DNA from 2 places in the Nocardiopsis sp. YSL2 genome. Region 2 is predicted to be linked to the other one. Evidence: predicted binding sites of a transcription regulator. Region 2 holds the regulator's gene; the other holds the start of a gene.

Region 1 (4,415 bases), 2.6 Mb from region 2:
CATGCAGCTCGCCGGCCCGCTCGACCGGCTCCTCGAGGAGGTGGACAGCCTGATGATGGGGTACACCTCGCTGCGCCGCCTGCTCGGCGTGCGGCTGGCCGGGGAGCGGACCCCGGCCGGGGGCGGCGGCACCGGCGGCGTACCGGGCACGGTCGAGGTCGAGGACCTGCGCTTCGGCTACACCGGAACCGAGGTGCTGCACGGCGTGGACCTCGTGCTCCGGCCCGGAGAGCGGATCGCCGTGGTGGGTCCGAGCGGGGCGGGCAAGTCGACCCTGGGCAAGCTCGTCGCCGGGATCCACTCGCCGACCTCCGGTCGTGTGCGCGTGGGCGGCACGGACCTGGCGGACCTGTCCCCCGAGCAGCGCAGGGAGCGGGTGATCCTCCTGAGCCAGGAGAGCCACGTGTTCCGTGGCGGCCTCGCCGAGAACCTGGCGCTGGCCCTGGACGCCGGCGCCGGACCCGTGGACGAGGAGCGCCTGTGGCGGGCGCTGGCCGCGGTGGGCGCCGAGCGCTGGGCGCGCTCGCTCCCGGAGGGCCTGGACACGCAGGTGGGATCGGGCCACGAGGACCTGGACCCCGCGCACGTGCAACAGCTCGCCCTGGCCCGCGTGGTGCTGGCCGATCCGGCGGTGCTGGTCCTGGACGAGGCGACGTCCCTGATGGACCCGCGGTCGGCCCGGGACCTGGAGCGGTCGCTGGCGGGGGTGCTGGAGGGCCGCACGGTGGTCGCGATCGCGCACCGCCTGCACACCGCGCACGACGCGGACCGGATCGCGGTGGTGGAGGACGGCCGGATCAGCGAGCTGGGCAGCCACGACGAACTGCTCGCGCGCGGCGGTTCCTACGCCGGCCTCTGGCACGCCTGGCACGGCGACTGACAGAGCACCCCGGACGGGGTGCGCCTTCCGGTTCTCCCGGAGCATCCGGCGCTACGGGCCCGGCCGACGCCCCGCTGCGCCGCGCTCTGGTCCGGTGGGACCGGTGGCCGCCCCCACCGCAGGCCCGCCGGTCCGGTGCGGGATCCGTGCCGGGGCGACCGCGGACCGGCCCCGGGAACAGCGAAACCGGGCGGCCCGGAAAGGGCCGCCCGGTCGTCGCGGGCGGGGTCGCGTACCTGACCCCGGGAGCGTGAACCGTTAGAAGTCCATGCCGCCCATGCCACCGGTCGGGTCGGCGGCGGGAGCCCCGGCCTTCTCCGGCTTGTCGGCGATGACGGCCTCGGTGGTCAGGAACAGACCGGCGATGGAGGCCGCGTTCTGCAGCGCGGAGCGGGTGACCTTGGTCGGGTCGATGACGCCGTCCTTGAACAGGTCGGTGTACTCACCGGTGGCGGCGTTGAGGCCGTGACCGGGCTCCAGGTTGCGGACCTTCTCCGCCACGACGCCGCCCTCGAGGCCGGCGTTGATGGCGATCTGCTTCAGCGGCTCGGCGATGGAGCGGCGAACGATGTCGGCACCGATGGCCTCGTCGCCCTGCAGGTCCAGCTTCTCGAACGCGGGGACACTGGCCTGCAGCAGCGCGACGCCGCCACCGGGCAGGATGCCCTCCTCGACCGCGGCCTTGGCGTTGCGGACGGCGTCCTCGATGCGGTGCTTGCGCTCCTTGAGCTCCACCTCGGTCGCGGCACCGGCCTTGATGACGGCCACGCCGCCGGCCAGGCGCGCCAGGCGCTCCTGCAGCTTCTCGCGGTCGTAGTCCGAGTCGGTGCGCTCGATCTCGTTGCGGATCTCGTTCACGCGACCGGCGATCGTGGTGGCGTCACCGGCGCCGTCCACGATGGTGGTCTCGTCCTTGGTGACGACGACCTTGCGGGCGCGGCCGAGCAGGTCGAGCTCGGTGTTCTCGAGCTTGAGGCCGACCTCTTCGGTGATGACCTGGCCGCCGGTCAGCACGGCGATGTCGCCGAGCTGGGCCTTGCGGCGGTCACCGAAGCCCGGGGCCTTGACGGCGACGGACTTGAAGGTGCCGCGGATCTTGTTCACGACGAGGGTCTGCAGGGCACCCTGCTCGACGTCCTCGGCGATGACCATCAGCGGACGGCCGGACTGCAGGACCTTCTCGACAACGGGCAGGAACTCGTTGTTGTTGGAGATCTTGGAGTTGACGATGAGGATGTAGGGGTCCTCAAGGACCGTCTCCATGCGCTCAAGGTCGGTGGCGAAGTAGGGCGAGATGTAGCCCTTGTCGAAGCGCATACCCTCGGCGAGCTCGAGCTCCAGCCCGAAGGTCTGGCCCTCCTCGACGGTGATGACGCCTTCCTTGCCGACCTTGTCCATCGCCTGCGCGATGGTCTCGCCGATCTGGGCGTCACCGGCGGAGATCGAGGCGGTGGAGGCGATCTGCTCCTTGGTCTCGACCTCCTTGGAGAGGTTGCCGAGCTCCTCGTTGATGCGGGCCACGGCGGCCTCGATGCCGCGCTTGAGACCGACCGGGTTGGCGCCGGCGGCGACGTTGCGCAGACCCTCGCGTACGAGAGCCTGGGCGAGCACGGTGGCGGTGGTGGTGCCGTCACCCGCGACGTCGTCGGTCTTCTTCGCGACCTCCTTGACCAGCTCGGCCCCGATCTTCTCCCACGGGTCCTCGAGCTCGATCTCCTTGGCGATGGAGACACCGTCGTTGGTGATCGTGGGGGCGCCCCACTTCTTCTCCAGGACGACGTTGCGGCCCTTCGGGCCGAGCGTGACCTTGACGGCGTCAGCGAGCTGGTTCATGCCGCGCTCGAGGCCGCGACGGGCCTCCTCGTCGAACGCGATCAGTTTGGCTGCCATTGAGTTCTTGTCCTCCCGTGACCGGGCTGATACGCGATGGGACGAGGCGTGCGCCCGCGACGGACGACCGCGGCACGACCGACAACCCTGCTGTCGGAGCACCGGGGTCTCGCAGCCTCGGTCCGGTTTAGCACTCGCCTTGCTGGAGTGCTAACCGTGTCTATTTTTAGCACTCGCCCATGGAGAGTGCAAACGATGTGGTCACGATTCACCGACCGCGAAGACCGCTGTTCACCTGGTGATTCGTCCCCGCATCAGGCGTTTTGCGCGCTCAGCGGACAGGAACGGCACCGGGCCGTGGGCCCGGCGCCACCCCTGTCCTTCCCTGCGGGCGACGGTTCAGACACTCACCCGCCGAGTCATCCGGGCCCCGACCAGGAGCGCCGTCACGGCCAGCGCCACCGCGACACCCCAGCCCAGGCCGACGGCCGCGCCCCACTCTCCGGCGAACAGCGCGCGTTCGGCGTCCACCACGTAGGCGACCGGGTTCAGGCGCGAGAGCGTGTACAGCCAGGTCGGGGCCAGGTCCATCGGCAGCAGCACCCCGGAGAGCAGCATCAGGGGCATGAGCACGGTCTCCACGATCGGCGCGAAGACGTAGGCCTGTTTGGCCTTGAGCGCCACCAGGTACGACAGGGTCGAGAGCCCCACGCCCAGGACGGCGAGCAGCGCCAGACCAACCAGAGCGCCCCCAAGGGACATCCGGAACCCGAAGGGCACCACCATCGCGAGGACGAGCACGAACTGCACGAGCATCGTCACCGTGTCGCGCAGGACCCTGCCCAGCAGCAGCGCGACCCGGCTCGCGGGGGTGGCGATCAGGCGCTCGTAGGAGCCCGAGGCCATCTCCGGGAGCAGCCCGAACCCGGCGAAGCCCGCGGTGAACAGGACGAGCATCACCAGCAGTCCGGGGACGAACCACCGCCAGGGGCTCTCCCCCTGCGCCCCGGCGAGCCCGTGGAGCAGGGGCGAGAAGAGCGCGAGGTACAGGACCGGTTGCAGCATCCCGAACCCGATCATCACGGGACGGCGCAGCAGGGGCCTCAGCTGGCGCACGAGGACCAGGCCCGTGTCCCGGATCGGGCCTCCCCCGCGACCCGTGGTCGCTCGGCTCTCGGTACGGTCGGCGCTCATCGGGCGTCCTCCTCGCGCAGGCTGCGTCCGGTCAGAGTCAGGAACACGTCGTCCAGGGTGGGCCGCTGCACGCTGACCGTGAGCGGGGCGACCCCGGCCGCGTCGAGCGAACGCAGCAGGCCGGGCAGGACCCGGTCCCCCCGCTCGACGCGGAAGCGGACTCCGGGCTCACGGCCGGGCTCCGCGACCACCTCCACCGCGGACGCGGAGGGCACCCTCTCCGCGGTCCGCGCCCCGGTGCGCGCGGCGTCCTCGTCCTCGGTGGTGAAGGCCACCAGGTCACCGGAGACCTTGGACTTGAGGGCGTCGGCGGTGCCGTCGGTGATCACACGGCCGTGGTCGATGACCAGGACCCGCTCGGCGACGGCGTCCGCCTCCTCCAGGTAGTGGGTGGTGAGCACGACCGTCGTGCCGTGCTCGGCCCTCAGCCGGGCGATGTGTTCCCACAGGTTGGCCCGGCTGTGCGGGTCGAGACCGGTGGAGGGCTCGTCCAGGAAGAGCAGACCCGGGC
Region 2 (4,415 bases):
CACGTCCACGCGGATGCGCAGGTCGCCCCGGCCGCCCCCGTCGAGATGGGTCACGCCCTTGTTGGGCAGTGTGATGACGTGGCCGGAGTTGGTCCCCGGGCGCAGGTCGATGTTCTCCGTGCCGTCCAGCGTGTCGAACGCGAACGAGGCGCCCAGCGCGGCGGCGGTCATGGGCACGGTGACCGTGCAGTGCAGGTCGTCGCCGCGCCGCTCGAAGGTCGGGTGCGCCTTCTGGATGATCTCCAGGATGATGTCGCCGCGCGGCCCGCCGTTGGGGCCGACCTCGCCCTCGCCTGCGAGCTGGATGCGGGTGCCGTCGTCGACGCCCGCGGGGATCTTCACCGTGCGGGTGACCTTCTCGCGCACCCGGCCCTCGCCGGCGCAGTCACCGCAGGGGTTGGTGATGACCGTGCCCTGGCCGGAGCACTGCGGGCAGGGGCGGGACGTCATGACCTGGCCGAGGAAGGAGCGGGTGACCTGGGAGACCTCGCCCTGGCCGTGGCACATCTCGCAGGTGGTGCGGTGCGATCCCGCCGCCGTCCCCTCGCCCTGGCACGTCTCGCACAGGATGGCGGTGGGGAACGTGATGTCCTTGCTCACGCCGAACGCCGTCTCGACGAGGTCGAGTTCGATGCGGATCTTGATGCTGCGTCCGCGCCGGACGCGCTCGCGCGGGGACCGCCCGCCGGGCTGGCCGCCGCCGAAGAACGCGTTCATGATGTCGTCGAAGGCGAAACCCCCGGCGCCGCCGAATCCACCCGCGCCGCCACCGCCGCCGCCTGGAGCGAAGGGGTCGTGACCCATGTCGAACATCCGACGCTTGTTCTCGTCGGAGAGGACCTCGTAGGCCTGGGTCACCTCCTTGAAGCGCTCCTGCGTGGCGGGGTCCGGGTTGATGTCCGGGTGGAGCTCGCGTGCGAGCCTCCGGTACGCCTTCTTGATCTCGTCCTTGGACGCGTCGCGACGCACCCCGAGAACCTGGTAATAGTCTCTGGCCACTGAGTTACTGTCCTGCCAAAATCTGTCCGACATACCGAGCCACCGCGCGTACCGCTCCCATCGTCCCTGGGTAGTCCATCCGGGTCGGACCCACCACACCGATCTTGGCCAGCGACTGGTTTCCCACGCCGTAGTCGGCCGACACGATGGAGGCGGTCCGCAGACCCTCGTGGAGGTTCTCCTCGCCGATGCGCACTGTCAGCATCGACGGATCCTTCGCCTCACCCAGCAAACGGATGAGGACCATGTTCTCTTCCAGCGCCTCCAGAACCTCACGCAGACTCGCGGCGAAGTCCACGGCGGCGAGGTTGGCCGTCCCCGCGAGGACGATCTTCTCCTCGTGCCGTTCGACGAGGCTGTCCAGCAGGACCGACAGGACCGCCACGGCGACGCGCCGGTGTTCCGGATCGACCTGCGCGGGCAGGTCCTGAACCGCGTCGGGCACGTCGGCCAGGTGGCGTCCGGCGATGGCCCGGTTGAGCATCTCCCGCAGATCGCCGACGATCGCCGCGTCGACGTCGCCGAGCCCGTCGATGACGCGCTGCTCGACCCGGCCCGTGTTGGTGATCACGACCATCATGATCCGTTGGCCCCCCAGGGGGACCAGCTCCACGTGCTGGACGGAGGAGCGTGTCAACGACGGGTACTGCACGATCGCGACCTGGCGGGTGAGCTGGGCGAGCAGCCGCACCGTTCGGGCGACGATCTCGTCCAGGTCCACGGCGCCCGTGAGGAAGGACTCGATGGCCCGTCGCTCGGCGACCGAGAGCGGTTTGACCGACGACAGGCGGTCGACGAAGAGCCGGTAGCCCTTGTCCGTGGGGACCCTGCCCGCACTGGTGTGCGGCTGGGTGATGTATCCGTCCTCTTCGAGGGCGACCATGTCATTGCGGATCGTCGCCGGGGAGACGCCGAGCGGGTGCCGGTCCGCCAGAGCGCGGGAACCCACCGGTTCGTTGGTGTTGACGAAGTCCTCGACGACGGCACGCAGGACCGCGAGCTTGCGCTCATCCAGCAACTCGCCACCTCCTGGCACTCCATGGTCCTCAGTGCTAATTCTATGCGCGCGCGCAAACCCCGTTGTCTACCAACCGGTAGGAACGCGGCGCCCCCACTAGACTGCACGACCGTGGCTACCAAGGGAACCAAGCGCTACGGCCGCGACGTGCTGGCGGGTGACTGGCGACGGCCCAGGAAGGGCGCTGTGCCGGATGTGCCGCTCAGCCGCGACCTGGTCGTGGAGGACGCCGACGAGACATTCTGCGGTGCCGTCGTCGGCTGGGACAAGGCGACCGTGACGCTGGAGGACCGCGCCGGGCGCCGCCGGGTGTTCGACCTCGGACCGGCCGCGTTCCTGATCGACGGCGCCCCGGCCACGCTCGTGCGCCCCGCCGCGGCGCCGCGCGGGCCGCTGCGCAGTGCCTCGGGTTCGGTCGCGGTGCCGGGCACGCGGGCGCGCACGGCCCGGGAGAGCCGGATCTACGTCGAGGGCCTGCACGACGCCGAGCTCGTGGAACGGGTCTGGGGCCACGACCTGCGCGTGGAGGGCGTGGCCGTGGAGTTCCTGGAGGGTGTGGACGATCTGCCCGCGATCGTGGCGGATTTCTCACCCGGCCCGGGACGGCGCCTCGGTGTCCTCGTGGACCACCTGGTCCCCGGATCCAAGGAGTCGCGCATCGCCGCGCGGGTGGAGGGCGAGCACGTGCTCGTGGCGGGTCACCCCTACGTCGACGTGTGGCAGGCGGTCCGCCCGAGCGCGCTGGGAATCGACCGCTGGCCGGAGGTGCCGCGCGGCCGCCCCTGGAAGGAGGGCGTCGTCAGCGGCCTGGGTTGGCGGATGGAGACCGGCGAGGCCTGGCGGCGGATCCTGGGCTCGGTGCGCAGCTACGCCGATCTGGAGCCGTCGCTCCTGGGGCGGGTGGAGGAACTGATCGACTTCGTCACCGGCCCCCACCCGGACGAGTGAGGTGCGACCGCCGACCGCGCCGCGCGGCGGCGACTTCGCGGTGTGAGGCGTACAGGATCTAGGATTCTGGCAGGCGACGGTTTCGGAGCCCGGCATCCGACCGCCGTGGTCGCCACCTCGCGGCCCGCGCGGTCGTCGGTACTGCCGGGAAGTACAGAAGCCGCCCCACACCAGCGGAGCCGAGGAAGAGCATGAGCGAGAACCCGACGAATCCCCCTGCCCCGGATGATCCCGAGGAGGGTCGCCCCCCGCAGTACGGGCAGGCGGACCCTGGGCGGCAGCCGTCGGGTGAACAGTCCCCGTACGCGCCGCAGCCCGGCGACGGACGGCAGCCGACCGGCGGCCGGCCCGCCTATGGCCAGCAGGCGGAGTACGGTCAGCAGCCCTCGGGTGGCCAGGCCGCCCACGGGCAGCAGTACCAGCAGCAGGGCTACGCCCAGCAGCCCCCACAGCCGTCGGGTGAACAGCCCCCGTACGCGCCGCAACCCGGCTACGGCCAACAGCCCGCGAGCGGCCCTGAGGGCTACGCCCAGCAGCCCCAGCCCGGCTACGCGCCTCCGCAGCCCTACGGGCAACCCCAGGAGCAGCAGGGTTACGCCCAGCAGCCCCCACAGCCCCCGGGTGAACAGTCCCCGTACGCGGCCCAGCCCGGGTACGGACAGCAGCCGACCGGCGGCCAGCCCGCCTACGGGCAGCAGTACCAGCAGCAGGGCTACGCCCAGCAGCCCGCGGGCGGCCCTGAGGGCTACGGGCAGCAGCCCCAGCCCGGCTACGCGCCTCCGCAGCCCTACGGGCAACCCCAGGAGCAGCAGGGTTACGCCCAGCAGCCCCCACAGCCCCCGGGTGAACAGTCCCCGTACGCGGCCCAGCCCGGGTACGGCCAACAGCCCGCGTTCGCGCCCCCGCCTCCACAGCAGCCGACGGGCGGCCAGCCCGCCTACGGCGCACCCCAGGCGGCACAGACCCCGTACGGGCAGCAGCCCTACGGTCAACCCCGACAACAGCCCCAGCACCCGGCTGAACAGGCCGTCCACGGCGGGCCCGGCGGATATCAGCAGCAGGCCCCCCATGGCGGCGAGAACGATACGCTCGTGGCGATGCTCGCGCACCTGTCCGGATTCATCATCGCGTGCCTCGGTTGGATCCCGCCGCTGGCGATCTACTTCGCCAAGCGGCACCAGTCGCCCTTCGTGCGCCACCACGCCTCGGAGGCGGCCAACTTCCAGATCACGCTGCTGCTCGGCTACATCTTCGCCTGGGTGATCCTCATCGTGCTGGGCATCACCTTCCCGGCGCTTTCGTGGATCGGCTCCCTGCTGGTCGGCCTGGTCTGGATCTTCGCGATCGTCTTCGGCGTCATCGGCGCCAGCGGCGCGAACAAGGGCACGTGGTACCGCTACCCGCTGAGCATCCGCCTGCTGAAATAAGACGGCACCCCCGATCACCCCCG

The links. Region 2 encodes HrcA, which represses chaperone genes, less so after heat shock. Its sites were predicted from a motif close to TTGGCACTCTCNNNNNGAGAGTGCCAA; they were not measured.
Region 1: the regulator HrcA is predicted to act here: its motif matches at 2,937-2,963, upstream of groL (chaperonin GroEL).

Annotation. Positions count from the first base shown of each region.
Region 1 covers NZ_JAMOAO010000001.1:1,917,583-1,921,997, forward strand. Annotated here, with positions in the region: gene M1P99_RS08260 (ABC transporter ATP-binding protein) at 1-880, shown strand, start outside; gene groL (chaperonin GroEL) at 1,139-2,770, opposite strand; gene M1P99_RS08270 (ABC transporter permease) at 3,110-3,904, opposite strand; gene M1P99_RS08275 (ATP-binding cassette domain-containing protein) at 3,901-4,415, opposite strand, start outside.
Region 2 covers NZ_JAMOAO010000001.1:4,475,377-4,479,791, reverse strand. Annotated here, with positions in the region: gene dnaJ (molecular chaperone DnaJ) at 1-999, opposite strand, end outside; gene hrcA (heat-inducible transcriptional repressor HrcA) at 1,004-2,017, opposite strand; gene M1P99_RS19680 (DUF3097 domain-containing protein) at 2,129-2,965, shown strand; gene M1P99_RS19675 (DUF4870 domain-containing protein) at 3,157-4,392, shown strand.